Regions from separate parts of the Vreelandella venusta genome, predicted to be linked through region 2. Evidence: predicted binding sites of a transcription regulator. Region 2 holds the regulator's gene; the other holds the start of a gene.
What was found. The regulator LexA, encoded in region 2, represses DNA repair genes until DNA is damaged. The targets are predictions, from matches to a motif close to TACTGTNTANNTANACAGTA.
Positions count from the first base shown of each region.

Region 1: a site for LexA is predicted at 5,406-5,425, ahead of recN (DNA repair protein RecN). Genes of this name have one in related genera too.

Region 1 covers NZ_CP065135.1:347,238-355,366, reverse strand. The annotation lists gene IR195_RS01800 (ABC transporter ATP-binding protein) at 1-203, shown strand, start outside; gene IR195_RS01795 (DMT family transporter) at 181-1,083, opposite strand; gene dnaJ (molecular chaperone DnaJ) at 1,286-2,428, opposite strand; gene dnaK (molecular chaperone DnaK) at 2,539-4,473, opposite strand; gene grpE (nucleotide exchange factor GrpE) at 4,642-5,271, opposite strand; gene recN (DNA repair protein RecN) at 5,473-7,146, shown strand; gene fur (ferric iron uptake transcriptional regulator) at 7,272-7,724, opposite strand; gene IR195_RS01765 (outer membrane protein assembly factor BamE) at 7,797-8,129, shown strand, end outside.
Region 2 covers NZ_CP065135.1:1,813,593-1,821,721, forward strand. The annotation lists gene mobB (molybdopterin-guanine dinucleotide biosynthesis protein B) at 1-319, shown strand, start outside; gene moaC (cyclic pyranopterin monophosphate synthase MoaC) at 384-1,178, shown strand; gene moaE (molybdopterin synthase catalytic subunit MoaE) at 1,183-1,659, shown strand; gene IR195_RS08605 (ribonuclease J) at 1,680-3,278, opposite strand; gene purU (formyltetrahydrofolate deformylase) at 3,556-4,410, shown strand; gene IR195_RS08615 (energy-coupling factor ABC transporter permease) at 4,495-5,166, shown strand; gene lexA (transcriptional repressor LexA) at 5,225-5,902, opposite strand; gene IR195_RS08625 (TetR/AcrR family transcriptional regulator) at 6,235-6,912, shown strand; gene IR195_RS08630 (L,D-transpeptidase) at 6,890-7,411, shown strand; gene nagZ (beta-N-acetylhexosaminidase) at 7,493-8,129, shown strand, end outside.

The sequences.
Region 1 (8,129 bases), 1.5 Mb from region 2:
TTCTGGTTGCCCTTCACGACCTCGGGCATGCGTTGCGCTTCACTGATGCAGCCATGGTGTTAGAGAACGGCCGTTTAATCGCCTGCGGTTCAACCGAGGAGGTAATCTCACCTGAGTTACTGCGCCAAGTTTACAAAGTGACGGCGCGTATTGAGCCATGCTCAAAGGGCCGCCCTCAGCTTATTGTCGAAGAAGCCGTTTAATCCGGCGGCCTTCTAGTGTGGCCAGCCCGACCCCGCTAAGTAGCAACGGCAGTGCCAGCAAAAAGCCGCTGGAAACCGGCAGGCCAAACAGCAGCCAATCTGCCAACACAGGCCACACCAACGCAATGTATTCAAAAGGCGCTAGGCGTGACGCTTCGGCGTAACGCAGCGCCAGTGTCATCGCAATATGGGCCGAGCCGCCAAACAAGCCAGACAGCACTAACAACCACACCACGTCCCCCTTAAGTGGTGCCCAGCCCAAGGGCAGCGTTGCCAACCCCGCCAGTGCAGAGACCAGAATAAAGTAGAAGGCAATGGAACCGGCTGTTTCGGTACGTGAAATACGCCGTACGGTTAGCAGCGCTCCAGCAGTTAACAGTGCGCTCAGCGCGCCTAGTGCATAGCCAGCCAGCTGCCCTTGCTCGCGACTGGCCTCAAGCCCTGGCAGCACCAGCACCGCCACCCCGGCTAACGCCAACGCAATAGCGCCCGCCCGATAAAGCGAGAAGCGCTCCCCCAGCAGCAAGACACCACCCAATGCCATAAACACGGGCGTCAGCTGGGCTAACAACGTAGTTTCCGCGACAGGCAACAAGGCCACCGCCGCGAACGACGCGAACATTGCCGCTGCCCCAAGCCCCGAGCGCAACGCATGCCCCAGTGGACGACGCGTCGCCAATCCCTGCGGAAATTCGCGACGTAGCATCAAAAACACAACAATCGGCAACAGCGCAAATAACGAGCGGAAAAACACCGACTGCCCTACCGGAACCTCGTCACTCACCGCTTTAATACACACCAACATGCCGGTGAACAGCACGCCGGAAAGCACTCGCAGTCCAATGCCCAACCCAGGGCGAGACTCTTCATCCGCTAGCATTTGCCCTCGTCCTTATGTGCAAATAAGTTATGTGCAAATAATCCACGCTTTAAAGGGTATCGGTTAGCGATTAAGCGATAAGCCCATCAGACCCACTATTTTACACTATGCAACACAATGAATTAGCAATAACTAGTTAACAAAAAAACGCCCCGATACTTGAAAGTGCCGGGGCGCTGATGTGCGGTGAAGTGAATCGCCGTTACGGCTTCATCTCTTCAAAAAACTTCTTCACACTGTCGAAGAAACCAGTTTTCTTCGGCGAGTGGCTGTGGCTATTGCTGCCGTCAAAGCTCTCTTGCAACTGACGAAGCAGGTCTTTCTGCTCGTCATTGAGATTGACCGGCGTCTCCAGGACCACTTTACAAAGCAAGTCGCCAGGTGCGCCGCCACGTACCGGCTTCACGCCTTTACCGCGCAGTCTGAAGAGCTTACCGGTTTGAGTTTCCGGTGGAATCTTCAGCTTCACACGGCCATCCAGCGTGGGCACTTCCAGCTCCCCACCCAATGCAGCGTCAACAAAGTTAATTGGCACGTCACACTGCAGGTGTTTGCCATCGCGCTGGAAGATGTGGTGTGGCTTAATCGATACCTGAACATACAGGTCACCGGGCGGGCCACCGTTAATACCACTTTCACCTTCGCCATTCAGGCGAATGCGGTCACCCGTATCCACTCCCGGCGGAATCTTCACCGACAGCGTGCGCGTTTCCCGTACGCGGCCTTCACCGTTACATTTGTGGCACGGCACTTTAATGTGCTGGCCACTGCCGTGACAGGTCGGACAGGTTTGCTGAACCGCGAAGAAGCCTTGCTGCATACGCACTTGGCCGTGGCCATGGCACGTGGGGCAGGTTTCTTTGCTAGAACCAGGCTCAGCACCTTCACCATCGCAGCGGTCACATTCGATATGGCGTGGCACGCGGATATCAACGGTCGTGCCGGAAACGGCATTCTCCAGATCCAGCTCTAAGTTGTAGCGCAGATCACTGCCACGCGCGGGGGCGTTAGGTCCACGACGACGGCCACCACCGCCACCGAAGATATCGCCAAACACATCACCGAAGATGTCGCTAAAGTCGCCAGCGCCACCACCACCGAACCCACCACCGCCTTGGCCATCAACACCGGCATGGCCAAATTGGTCATACGCCGCGCGCTTTTCGCCATCGCTTAAGACTTCGTATGCTTCTGACACTTCACGAAATTTTTCCGCTGCAGTGTTATCGTCCGGGTTTCGATCAGGGTGGAATTTCTGCGCCAAGCGGCGGTAGGCCTTTTTGATCTCTTTCTGATCAGCCCCTTTTTCGACACCCAGGACTTCATAATAATCGCGTTTGGACATGGGTCCTACGCCTCCTGGTTAGCTACGCACTTAATTAGGCGTCTGCTTCGGAAACAGCAACGCGGGAGTTGTCTCCCGCGCCACCGCATTCCTTAGCAGATAGAGGTGATTTACTGTTTCTTTTTGTCGTCGTTGACTTCTTCGTACTCGGCGTCAACTACGTCATCCTCTGGCTTGGCGCTGGCATTTTCAGCACCTTCACCGTCCGCCTGCTGAGCAGCTTCCGCCTGCTCGGCGTACATCTTCTGCGCCAATTGGCCAGACACTTCGGTCAGCGCGTCCAGCTTCTGCTGGATGTTGTCCTGATCGTCAGTCTTCACGGCTTCTTCAAGCTCGCTGATCGCGGTCTCGATGGCTTGCTTCTCGTCATCGCTCGCTTTATCACCGGCTTCCTGCACGGTTTTACGAGTGGCGTGAATCATGCCATCTGCTTGGTTACGCAGCTGCACTAGCGCTTCGAACTTTTTGTCTTCGTCGGCGTGAGCTTCCGCATCGCGTACCATTTGCTCGATCTCTTCATCGGTGAGACCGCTGGACGCTTTAATGACGATAGACTGCTCTTTATTGGTCGCCTTATCTTTGGCCGATACGTTCAGAATGCCGTTGGCATCCAGGTCGAAGGCCACTTCAATCTGCGGCACACCACGCGGTGCGGGCGGAATGTCGGCAAGATCAAAACGACCCAGCGATTTATTCTGCGAGACCTGCTTACGCTCACCCTGAACGACGTGAATCGTCACAGCCGTTTGGTTGTCATCCGCCGTGGAGAAGGTTTGCGTCTTCTTCGTGGGGATGGTGGTGTTTTTGTCGATCAGCGGCGTCATTACGCCACCCAGGGTTTCAATACCCAGGGTCAACGGCGTCACGTCCAGCAGCAGTACGTCTTTTACGTCGCCGCCAAGAACACCGCCCTGAATCGCCGCGCCCACAGCAACCGCTTCATCTGGGTTGACGTCTTTACGCGCTTCTTTGCCGAAGAAATCAGCGGCTTTCTTCTGCACCATCGGCATACGCGTCTGGCCACCGACCAGAATCACTTCGTCGATTTCAGAGGCAGACAAACCAGCATCTTTCAGCGCCATTTTGCACGGATCGAGCGAACGCTGTACCAGATCTTCAACCAGCGACTCCAGCTTGGCACGTGTCACCTTCACGTTAAGGTGTTTCGGGCCAGTGTTGTCAGCGGTGATGTACGGCAGATTAACGTCTGTCTGCTGGGCACTTGAAAGCTCAATTTTAGCCTTCTCAGCCGCTTCTTTCAGGCGCTGCATAGCGAGGTTGTCGCCAGACAGATCCATACCGCTGTCCGCTTTGAACTGGTCAACTAAGTAGTTGATCAGCGCCAAGTCGAAGTCTTCGCCGCCCAGGAAGGTGTCGCCGTTGGTGGCTAACACTTCAAACTGGGTTTCGCCGTCAACGTCAGCTACTTCGATAATAGAGATATCGAAAGTACCGCCGCCCAGGTCATATACCGCGATGGTTTTATCACCACGGGATTTGTCCATACCGTAGGCCAGTGCAGCAGCGGTCGGCTCGTTAATGATGCGTTTAACATCAAGACCGGCGATACGGCCCGCATCTTTCGTGGCCTGGCGCTGGCTGTCGTTAAAGTACGCCGGTACGGTGATGACCGCTTCAGTTACCGCTTCACCGAGGTAGTCTTCGGCGGTTTTCTTCATTTTCTTCAGCACTTCCGCACTTACCTGCGGCGGCGCCATTTTTTTGCCTTTTACTTCAACCCAAGCATCACCGTTGTCAGCTTCGGCGATTTTGTAAGGCACCATTTTGATGTCTTTTTGTACGACATCATCTTTAAAGCGACGGCCAATCAGGCGCTTGATCGCGTAAAGGGTGTTCTCAGGGTTGGTGACGGCCTGACGTTTTGCCGCTTGGCCTACCAGCGTCTCACCATCGTCGGTGTAAGCAATGATGGAAGGCGTAGTGCGGCCGCCTTCGGCGTTTTCAATGACTTTAGCGCTGTCACCATCGAGCACTGCCACACAAGAGTTGGTGGTGCCCAGGTCGATACCAATAATGCGTCCCATAGCAAAAACCTCGAATTCGGTTGTTACAAAACTGATGTTTGAAAGCTGATGTCAAAAATCTGCTTTTTGAAATTTAAAGCGTTTGCGGGTTTTCCCGCGGGTTGCCCTTTATTTGGGGGCCGCTTGCAGCATTTCAAGGGGCTTTTTTTGCTTTGCGTCAGCCAATGCTTAATTGGCTTTTTGGCTAACCACCACCATCGCGGGGCGAACTAGGCGGCCGTTAAGCAAATAACCCTTCTGCATCACGTCCATGACGGTATTGGGTTCAAGCTCGGGATTCGGCACCATCGCCATCGCTTCGTGAACTTGGGGGTCAAAGGGTTCACCCTGGGGTTCAACGCTTTCCACGCCAAATTTATTCAATACGCCTAACTGCATTTTGAGGGTCATGGAAACGCCCTCACGATGTACGTCAGAGGCCCCGTCTTCCATGCTCTCTAGGGCTTTTTCCAGACTATCAACAACGGGCAATAGCTCTTTAACAAATTTTTCTAAAGCGAACTTGCGTGCTTTTTCAGCTTCTTGCTCAGCTCGGCGACGCACGTTTTGAGCTTCAGCAGCGGCCCGTAGCGCTTGGTCTTTAGCTTCCGCCAAGCTCTGCTCAAGCTCTTCCACCTGAGCGGCTAGCATATCGGCTTCCGGGTTTCCCACGCCGTCCTCTAACACAGCGTCGTCCTCGATTAAGCCTTCCAGCTCACCCTCGACCAGGCGCTCTTCAGCCGCTTGCTCGGTGACTTCCGCCTCTTGCTCTTGGCGGGCCAGCTCATCTTCTAATGGGGTTTGCGGTTCTTTTGCCATGCCTAGCTCCTGAAAAGTATGCAGCGGTGGCATTAACGGCCACCTCGGTTAAGTCACGAGTATTAACCACGTATGGACGCTATATGGGGGTTATAAAAGCCATCTCAAGAGTGGCATTGAAGTGAGTTACAGACTACTGTATAAAACAACAATTATTGGATAAGTATCCAGCTTCTGTGCCGCACCGCCTCAGGAGGCCTTATGCTCACGCAGCTAGCAATCCAAGATTACGCTATTGTTGACCGCCTTGAACTCGATCTAACCCGTGGTATGACGGCGATTACCGGGGAAACCGGGGCAGGCAAATCGATTTTACTCGGCGCCCTTGGCCTATGTTTGGGTGAGCGTGCCGATGCCGGCAGCGTCCGCCATGGGCGTGAACGCACCGACCTTTCCGCGCGTTTTGATATTCAACATCTACCCGCTGCCACACAGTGGTTGACTGCTCGTGAGCTGCCTGCTGAAGAGTGCTTACTGCGCCGTGTGGTTACCGCCAGCGGTCGCTCCAAAGCGTGGATCAATGGCCACCCTGCCACCATCGCCGACCTAAAATCGCTGGGCGAACAGTTGATTCAAATCCATGGACAGCATGCTCATCAAGCACTCATGCGTGAAGAAACCCACCTCGCCCTGCTGGATGATTATGCCGGGCTGCGTGAACGCAGTCAGCAGCTGGCTGAAACCTTCCGCGAGTGGCGCAGTGCCCGGCGGCGATTAAAAAAACTCAGCGAAGAAGGCAGTGAAGTTGAGGCAAAGCGGCAACTGCTGCGCTACCAAGTAGAAGAATTAGATCAACTGGCACTGGCAGAGGGTGAGCTGCAAACGCTAGAAGAGGAGCAACACACCCTCGCCCATGCGGAAGAGACACTACGTGAAACCCAGTTTGCCGCCGACTGCTGCGCAAGCGACGAGGGCGGTGCTCTATCGCTGTTAAATCAAGCCTATGCCCATTTAAGCGCGCTACCCGGCAGTGATAAAGGCACGCTGGCCAACACTTTGGCTATGCTTAGCGATGCGCGCATTCAAGTCGAGGAAGCGTCAAGCGAACTCAATCGCCTTGCCAGCACTACCGAACTAGACCCGGAGCGCTTAGCCTGGGTAGAAGAACGGCTTGGCGATATCCACCGTATTGCCCGTAAACACCACGTTGCCCCGGAAGAGATTTGCGCACTGCACTCACAGCTCAGCCAGGAAGTCGAACTACTAGAAGCCAGCGACGACGATCTGGAGTCGTTAAGCAACCAAGTTTCAGAATACCGCGAGCGCTATCGCAGCGATGCCAAACAATTAAGCGAGGCGCGACAAAAAGCCGCCGTTCGCTTAGGCAAAGAAGTGCAACAACAGCTAGGTTTTTTGGCCATGGGTAAAGCACGCTTTGAGGTGGACGTTACCCCGCGTGAAACGCCTACGCCGGAAGGCCTGGATCACGTCCAATTCCTGATTAGCGCGAACCCGGGCCAGCCCGCTAGGCCGTTAACCAAAGTGGCCTCGGGCGGCGAACTATCGCGTATCAGCCTTGCCATTCAAGTGGTGGCCGCCTCCCACTCCACTATTCCCAGTTTGGTCTTCGATGAAGTGGACGTGGGTATCTCAGGAGCGACAGCCGAAATTGTCGGTCAACTACTACGCAAGCTCGGTGAAAACGGCCAAGTAATGACCGTCACTCACCTGCCTCAGGTCGCCGCCCAGGCGCATCAGCACCTACATATTGAAAAACGCGCCAAACGAGATAGCACGCTGACCCATATGGCGCTACTGGACGAACAGGGGCGCATCAGCGAGCTCGCCCGCATGCTGGGCGGTGTAACGCTATCTGACCAAACACTCGCCCACGCCCGCGAAATGCTGCACGCTAGCCAACGACCACCGCACTAAGCACTTTTTACTAAGCACTTTTTTCAAGCGGCAACGCGCTAGCAAACGCCACAAACCATAAAAAAACGCCCCCAGGGCGCGAATGAGTCATCACTCGCACCCTGGGGGCGTTTTATTTAGCGCGACTATTTTTTATTTGTGGGGCCGCTGTCCTGTCGTGTTACGTCCGACCCACGGGGGCGTACGTAAAGCACCAGGGCATGGTCCACAAGTTCATAGCCGTGCTCTTCGGCGATCTCTTGCTGACGACGCTCGATGATTTCATCGACAAACTCAATGATTTCACCACTTTCTAAACACACCATATGGTCGTGGTGGTCTTCTTGAGTCATCTCGAACACCGCGTGGCCACCGTCAAAATTATGACGAATCACCAAGCCTGCTGATTCAAACTGAGTCAGCACGCGGTAAACGGTAGCCAAGCCAACATCCTCGCCCGCATCAATCAGTGTTTTGTACACTTCTTCTGCGCTAAGGTGGTGTTGACCCGAAGCATTTTCGAGAATCTGCAGGATCTTGACGCGCGGCAGGGTCACTTTCAGCCCGGCTTTGCGTAGTTCATGGTTCTGATCGGCCATGGTTGCTCTTCGCAGTAACAGGTTAGGTCGGGTATGATCGACCGAAACCACGATAGTGAAGAATAGGCTCAAATGCAAAAATTGACTCGTATCATTACTCTTTCAGTGGCCCTAACCGTTGTTAGCGGCTGCAGCTACGTTGGCGTTTACAAGCGCGACATCCCTCAGGGCAACTTGGTGACCGAAGAAATGGTCAGCCAACTACAGCCAGGAATGACGCGTGAACAAGTCACTTATGTGATGGGTCGCCCGTTGCTGGAAGCGCCGTTTGACACGCGGGAGTGGGATTACGTTTATCGGATTGATAAGGCGTACGCAGGTGTTGAGCAACGGCGTGTCACCCTCACATTCGATAATATGGGGCGTTTGGTGAACATTGAGCAGCAAGGTGATTTCTCTAATGAT
Region 2 (8,129 bases):
TGCCATGATGCAAGAGACACCTGGCCAAGCAGAGCCGGATCTTAGCTGCCTCTTGTCAATGATGGCTACCCAAGCGCCAGATTTAGTTATCGTGGAAGGCTTCAAGGCGTGGCCAATTCCTAAGCTAGTGCTGTACCGTGCAGGAATTGGCGATGCTTCCATTGTCAGTGGTGACTGGGTGCAGGCGGTCGCGTCACTTGACCCGCTACCCCCGTCAATTCGCCCAACAGCTGAGCGGCTGGACCTTAATAATATTGAAGCGATCACTGAGTGGGTGGTTGAGTGGATGCATGCTCAGCCCAATGCTGTGGCTAACTAAATAAATTAGTAGCTTCCAGAGCAGTATTTTTATAACACCGTGGCTTGATTAAAAAGGTAACGATATGCAGCTAACTCACCTCAATACACACGGCGAAGCCAATATGGTCGATGTCGGAGATAAGCGAGAGACCCGCCGCGAGGCGGTAGCGTCTGGGCGTATCGTTATGCAGCCTAAAACGTTGCAACTGTTGAGCGATGGCGAATTGCCCAAAGGCGATGTGCTGGCGACCGCGCGCATTGCGGGTATTCAGGCAGCAAAGCGCACCCATGAGCTGATCCCGTTGTGCCATTCATTAGCGCTTTCAAAAGTCGCTGTAGATTTCGATGTTGATCACGCTAATGGTTGTGTTCATGTCTCCGCGCTTTGTCGCTTGAATGGGCAGACCGGGGTGGAAATGGAAGCTTTGACAGCCGTGTCAGTAGCTTGTCTGACGCTTTACGATATGTGTAAAGCGGTGGATAAAGAGATGCGCATTGACGCCATTCAATTGGAAAGTAAGCGGGGTGGTGTGCGTGGTGATTATCAACGGGGTGTGCCAGAACCGATTGTGACTGGCGGTGGCGTTGCGGGCGAAGTTCGCTTAGGCGAGCGATGTGCATCCCCTTGCGTGCGGGTTAAGTTTCTTGCTGAGCTGCGTGAGCGGGTGGAAGAGAGTGATCTCGCCATTGGGCTTGATCAACTGCCTAGCCGAGATGTCGCGGGGTTGAAAGCGGCGTTAAGCGAGATGGATGCACGCTTTAATGTGTTGTCAGAGCAGCGCACGCTGTGTGCTATCAATCAAGTGATGGCCAACGACAGTGCGCGCCTTACCGATGAGGATGAAGTAGCCTTCTTTCCTCCAGTGACGGGTGGGTAATCAGATGACGGATATTACAGAGACTGAGTTAGATATTGTCGTCAGGGTTCAAGAAGCAGCGTTTAAAATGGATGATGGCTATGAAAGCGCGCTGCGCGGGCGTACCGATATCGGCGCCATTGTTACCTTCACGGGATTTGTGCGTGACTTTAATGAATCCCCTGATGTTATTGGGCTGACTCTTGAGCACTACCCAGGGATGACCGAGCGCACACTAACGCAGATTGGCGAGCAGGCATATCAACGCTGGGCGTTGCAGGCCGTACGGATTATTCACCGCATTGGTGATTTGACGCCGGGAGACCCTATCGTGCGCGTGCTGGTGGCCAGTGCTCATCGTCGTGATGCTTTCCAGGCCTGTGATTTTATTATGGATTTTTTAAAAACTCAGGCGCCATTTTGGAAAAAAGAGCACTCCCGTCAGGGGGCTTACTGGGTGAAAGAGCGGTCTACTGATCAGCAAGCTGCAGAGCGCTGGTAGACGCTATTGCCAATCGCTTATCAATCGCTGTTCATGGTTTCTGAATAGGGCATTTCGGTTGCCATTATTTGCAAATGTACATCTGGCATATGCTGAAGGTGATTGGCGAGCCAATGAATTAGCCTCGGTTGCAGTGCTTGGCGCAAATCGGCCAATGTCTCCGCTGCTATTTCTTGCAACTGATCATCTAGCCATTCGCTGAAACTATCCTCATCGAGAGGGCTAGTAGCGCTGGCATCCAGCATCAAACGACCAATACGGCACCAGCCAGTGTCAGTAGCTGTCACTGGCAGCGCTAAGAACAGACTGCCGCGTCGCGATGAGTGGGTGCCGGTATCAAGCCCTGGGTGGGGAACGACGCTATTCTGATTAACGATGCAGGGCGGTTGGGGATAGCGTGCTTCACAGCGCAACCCTAGATTGTCGAACATCAACATGTCGCCATTTACCGGTGCGAGCGGGGCGAGAATGCCTAGGCTGGTGGCGATTTCCTGATGGGCTGCCTGATGGCGCGCTTCTCCATGCACCGGCAGCAGTGTTTTCGGTCGCACCCATTGATACAGCTTGCGCAGCTCATCTTCGGCAGGATGCCCGGTAGCGTGTAATTCTGGGTGGTTCATTTCATCGAAAATTGACACCCCAAGCTGCGCTAGGCGTTTTTTCAGTTGTTCAATCGGGCGCTCGTTGCCTGGTATGGCTTTAGCAGAAAAAATGATGCTATCGCCTGGTTCAAGATCCACAAACGGGTGCCTCCGCTGTGCTAAGCGTTGCAGTGCTGCACGTGGTTCACCTTGGCTGCCCGTCGCAATAATCACCACCTCTTCTGGTGGCAGGTAGCCTAAATCATGGGGCGGTACTAGCGGCGGAAAGTCGTCTAGATACCCTAGTCCCTTGGCGACACTCACCATGCGCTCCATTGAGCGGCCCATCAGGCTGACGCGCCGGCCACACTGTTGGGCAGCAACCCCAATCGCTAATACGCGGGCAAGATTACTGGCAAAGCAAGAGACCACCACGCGTCCTGTGCACTGTTTTAAGGTGTGAGCGAGTGCTTTAGCAACATCTCCTTCACTGCCCGAATGACCAGGCATCGGGGCGTTAGTGGAGTCGCCTACGACGAGATCGATAGGCGCGAGCGCACGAAATTGAGCAGCGTTAATGGGCGAACCAATTAACGGGTTGGGGTCTAGTTTCCAGTCTCCGGTGTGCAGCACGCGATAGTCGCCAGCCTGCATTAGGATTGAGCAACTTTCAGGAATTGAATGGGTAACTTGAAGGTAGCGCAACGTGAAGGGGCCGAGCTCCATTGCATCACCTGGCTCTACGACATGTATAGCGGCACTACTCAGTTGATGTTCAGCAAACTTATGGCGCAGCAACCCCGCCGCTAACGGCGTTGCAAAAATAGGGCAATTCCACCTGGGCCAGAGCCACGCCACGGCACCAATATGATCTTCATGGCCATGGGTAATGTAGAGTGCCTTTGGAGTAATATTGAGTGCTGCTAAGGTGTCCGTATTAGGCACTTGCAGTGGGGAATTAGGTAGATCTTGGCGAATCATCATGCCGCAGTCGACGGCGATCCACTCATCATCGTATCCATACAGCGTAAGGTTCATGCCAATTTCACCACACCCACCTAGCGGCAGTAGGCGCAGGGGAGGGCGACGGCGGGGGCGAAGTTGAACGCGTGGTGGGTGCATCAGTAATGAAAAGCCTAAAAAGTAAGACCTTAACTATACGGGAAGGCGGGGGCGGGTAACAATCATCGTGGCATTTGGCTGCGGTGCTTCCTTGATAAGCATAAGGTACACTGTTGCGCCTATTATACCGCTTCCCTACCGCTGGTAGGTGCTTGTCGAACGTGCCATTAAAATATGTCAAGAGTGTTTTTTTATGTCTCATTATTACCGTTTGGTGGTGTCTTGCCCTGATCAAGTGGGCATTGTGGCGCGTGTCTCAAGCTTTATTGCTCAACAAGGTGGTTCTATCACCGAAGCAAGTCAGCATTCTGATCTTGAGACTGGTCGATTTTTCATGCGTTACGAAATTTTGGCAGATTCGTTGGGTATGTCTGCCGAAGCGTTACGTAGTGCGTTTGAACCGGTGGCTCAAGCCTTCAATATGCAGTGGTCGCTGGTTGATACTCAAAAGCGTAGGCGCGTGGTGTTGATGGTGTCACGAGAGTCTCACTGTTTGGTTGATCTACTCTATCGTTGGCAGGCTGGGGAGCTTGATTGCGATATTGTCGGAGTTATTTCAAACCATCAGGATATGCGATCACTCACTGAGTGGTATGGCATTCCTTACCATCATGTGCCCGTAGATCCTGATAACAAGCAGGTTGCTTTCGAGCAGGTGCAGGCTCAGATTGATAGCGCGCGAGCTGACTGCGTTGTGCTAGCACGTTACATGCAGATTTTGCCACCGTCGCTCTGCTCGCGGTATGCGGGACGAGTCATTAATATCCACCATAGTTTTTTACCCTCTTTTGCCGGAGCAAAGCCTTATCATCAGGCTTACCAGCGTGGCGTTAAGCTAATCGGTGCTACCTGTCACTATGTCACCGAAGAACTCGATGCAGGGCCGATTATTGAACAAGATATTCATCGGGTAAGTCATTGTCACACGCCAACGGATCTGGTGCGTTTTGGGCGTGATGTCGAAAAAGCAGTCTTGGCGCGTGGATTACGTTGGCATCTAGAAGACCGCGTACTGATCCATGGCAATAAGACCGTGGTGTTCAGCTAAACGTGTTGTTTAGATAAGTAGAGTTTTCGTCAATTCAAGCTTATAGCTGGCCTCTCGCTAGCTGACAGGTAGATAGGGGCATCCATGTCTTTCGCGCAAAGTGTTTTAGCTCCCTGGGCATTGTTGCTGACGTGGTTGGTATCGTTGAGTATGCTTGCGTGGATGATATGGCTGCGCCCTTGGCGAGTACTGATAGGCGATGTGTCCCTTCAGCATCGGTGGTTAGCAGCGACGCTCGCTGTGGTGTTGATGTGGCAACTGCGTGCCCAGGCAGTCGATTGGTTAACCTTGCACTTAGTCTTCACCGTCTTAATGACGCTGGTATTCAAAATGCCTCTCGCATTAATCAGCAATGTGCTGATTAATGTTGCAATGTCGGCCAGTGGCCGCAACGAATGGGTATTACTCGGCGCCAATGTATTGGTAACCGGCATTGTACCTGCGGTCATTACCGGTCTGGTATGGCGATGGGTAGACCGGCGCCTGCCGGATAACTTGATGATCTTCTTATTCGTATGCGGCTTTTTTGGCGCGGCGCTGGCAACGCTGGCCGGAGGGTTGTCAGCGGTCTTGCTAATCATAGTGGCGGGTACCGACTCTGAAGCTGTGTACTTAGCCCAAGAGTATGCGCGCTTCTTACCCCTGTTAATGCCCTCCGAGGCTTTTATCACCGGGATGTTGCTCAGCATTTTGCTGGTGTATCACCCGAGCTGGGTAGCTACGTTTAATGATCGTCGCTATATAGATTCTCAGTAAGTGTGTAAGGCCGGTAAGGCATCTAACGATTGCCTCACCGGCATTTGCACTGGCTCGCTTATCCCAGTGCTTGGCCGTTCCCGCCACGTATAACGCCAACTCCTACCCCTTCGATATCAAGCTGCTGAGTGCGTAGGTCAATTTCTATGGGCGCAAAGTCGTTGTTTTCGGCAATCAGTGTCACCGTATGGCCCTGCCGTTTGAAGCGCTTTACGGTTACTTCGTCTTCTAACCTTGCTACTACAATTTGCCCATCACGAACCCGGTCGGTGCGATGTACGGCAAGAAGGTCACCTTCCAATATGCCTACATCCTTCATTGACAAGCCTCGCACCCGAAGTAGGTAATCTGCTTTGGGGGTAAAGTATTCAGCGGGGAGAGGGCAATAACGATCAATGTGTTCCGCTGCAAGAATCGGGCTTCCTGCAGCCACTTCTCCAATGACTGGTAGGCCATTGGGTAGTGGTTCTACATTGGCGGCAGATGCGGTTGTCGAGACATCACTGACATCCAGCGGTTCCTGATTCGGCAGCCGAATTCCCCGTGAGGTGTTACGAATAATGCGAATAGCACCTTTGCGCTCAAGTGCTCGTAAATGCTCCTCGGCAGCGTTCGGGGAGCGAAAACCTAGCGCTTTGGCAATTTCTGCGCGGGTCGGTGGATAGCCAAATTCAGCCATCGTTTTAACTATAAAATCAAAAACATGCTGTTGACGGGCAGTAAGTGGACGCGACATAACAAACTCCAAAAAAATGAACAAGACAGTGGCAACATGTCGGCTTAAACAGTATGTGGTTAAGTATACAGTATGTTGCTCTGTCCAGTACATGTTAGAGCGTTTTACAATGACGTCCGTTATGCAATTGGTGCCTAGAATAAGGATAGGAGCGGCAAGTCTGAGAGGCTATGACAGTGGCAACCCCGATAGCGTCTGATAGCTGGTGTTTGAATGGCTGCCTAGGCTGCGTTTTAGCATCGCGGAAAAAGCTAAAGATAAGTGATTGAGCCAAATAGCGTTATGGCATAGTATTTAACGATGTTTTAAACACTCGTTTTCTGGAGGGCGCTATGGCGCAATCTGATACGGTAACACGTATCCTCGATACCGCTGAGGTGCTGTTTGCCGAGCGTGGTTTTGCCGAAACATCGCTACGCAATATCACCAGTAAAGCGCGGGTTAATTTGGCTGCTGTCAATTACCACTTTGGCTCTAAAAAGGCGCTTATCCAGGCTGTGTTTGCACGCTATTTAGATCCCTTCTCGCAACGCTTTCACACGGCGCTTGATGAGCTGGAAGCGCAGTACAACGGTGATGTGATCCCGCTTGAAGTGCTGTTGGAAACAATGGCAAGCACAGTGCTGGCAGTGCCTGCTGAGCGCAATAGTTTGAAGGTGTTTATGCGTCTGCTAGGCTTGGCGTATAGTCAGGCGCAAGGGCATTTGCGCCGTTATATCCAACAGCAGTACGGCGATGTGTTTACCCGCTTTACTGAGTTGGTGCGTCAAGCCACACCCGATTTACCTGATGCTGAGCGTTTTTGGCGACTGCATTTCATGCTGGGCACCGTGATTTTTACGCTGTCGGGTTTAGATGCGCTGCGAGACATTGCCGCGAAAGACTATAATGAGCAAGTCACCGTCAGGGATTTGGTAAGACGTTTACGCCCCGTGGTGGTTGCCGCTATGAATGCTCCGCTACCGCCTGCTGCTGATGAAGGACCTTATGCGAACGCCCACGTTAGTTGAACTACCCCCGCAGAATGGCGGTTGGATAGAGATCAATATCCAGCGGCAGCAGCTATGCTGGTGGCAGGGGCGCACACTGGAGTACCAATGTGCCGTGTCCACCGGTGAGAAGGGCGTAGGGCAACAGGAAGGCAGCGGTCAAACCCCCCTTGGATGGCATTATATCCGTGCATCGATAGGAGGTGGTTTAGCTGAGAACGCTGTTTTTCGGGGGCGGCGGTGGACTGGAGAGGTGTTTACATCGGCGCTGGCGGCTGAATTCCCGGGGCGTGATTGGATATTAACGCGCATTCTGTGGCTCTGTGGTTTAGAGAGAGGGCTGAATCGAGGCGGGGATGTCGACACTCAGCGCCGCTTTATCTATCTTCATGGTACTCCTCCTGATCAACCGATGGGCGTAGCTGCTTCACATGGGTGTATTCGGTTGCGCAATGATGATCTGATGTATCTTTTTGAGCATGCGCCGCCGGGCACACCCGTTTGGCTTCATAATGGCTAAGCTGAATCAACTTATTATTGATTTTTTGACACGAGAGATTGATCAACTAAAATTGACGGCCCTTTTGTTGGATCCATCACAATGACTCAATCTTTAGGCCCGGTCATGCTTGACCTAGAAGGGCCGCGATTAACCAAAGCTGAAAAACATCTTTTGATGGACCCTGCTGTGGGCGGTGTCATTTTATTCGCTAGAAATGTCGAGAATGCTTACCAGGTTAGAAAGCTTTGCAGTGATATTCGCCGTGTTCGCGGCGAGCTGTTACTCGGTATTGATCAAGAAGGCGGTCGCGTTCAGCGCATTAAAGAAGGCGTTACTCGCATGCCAGCCATGGCACGCATTGGTGATCAATTTGCTAAGGATTCGGCATCCGGTCTTGCATTAGCAAAAGATGCGGGTTGGTTGCTGGGGATGGAAATGGCTGCTTGCGGTCTGGATATCAGCTTTGCGCCTGTTTTAGATGTCGAAAGTGGTATCTCTAGCGTGATCGGTGATCGTAGCTTCAGCACCGACCCTGCACACGTCGCTGCGCTGGGTCAGTGTTTTATCAACGGTTTGCATGAAGCGGGTATGGCGGCGGTAGGTAAGCATTTTCCTGGCCATGGTGGCGTTGCCGCTGACTCCCATGTGGCGTTACCTGTGGATGACCGTCCGCTGGCGCTTATTAAACAGCGCGATCTTGTTCCGTTTAGCCAACTTGCTACTCAGCTTGATGGTG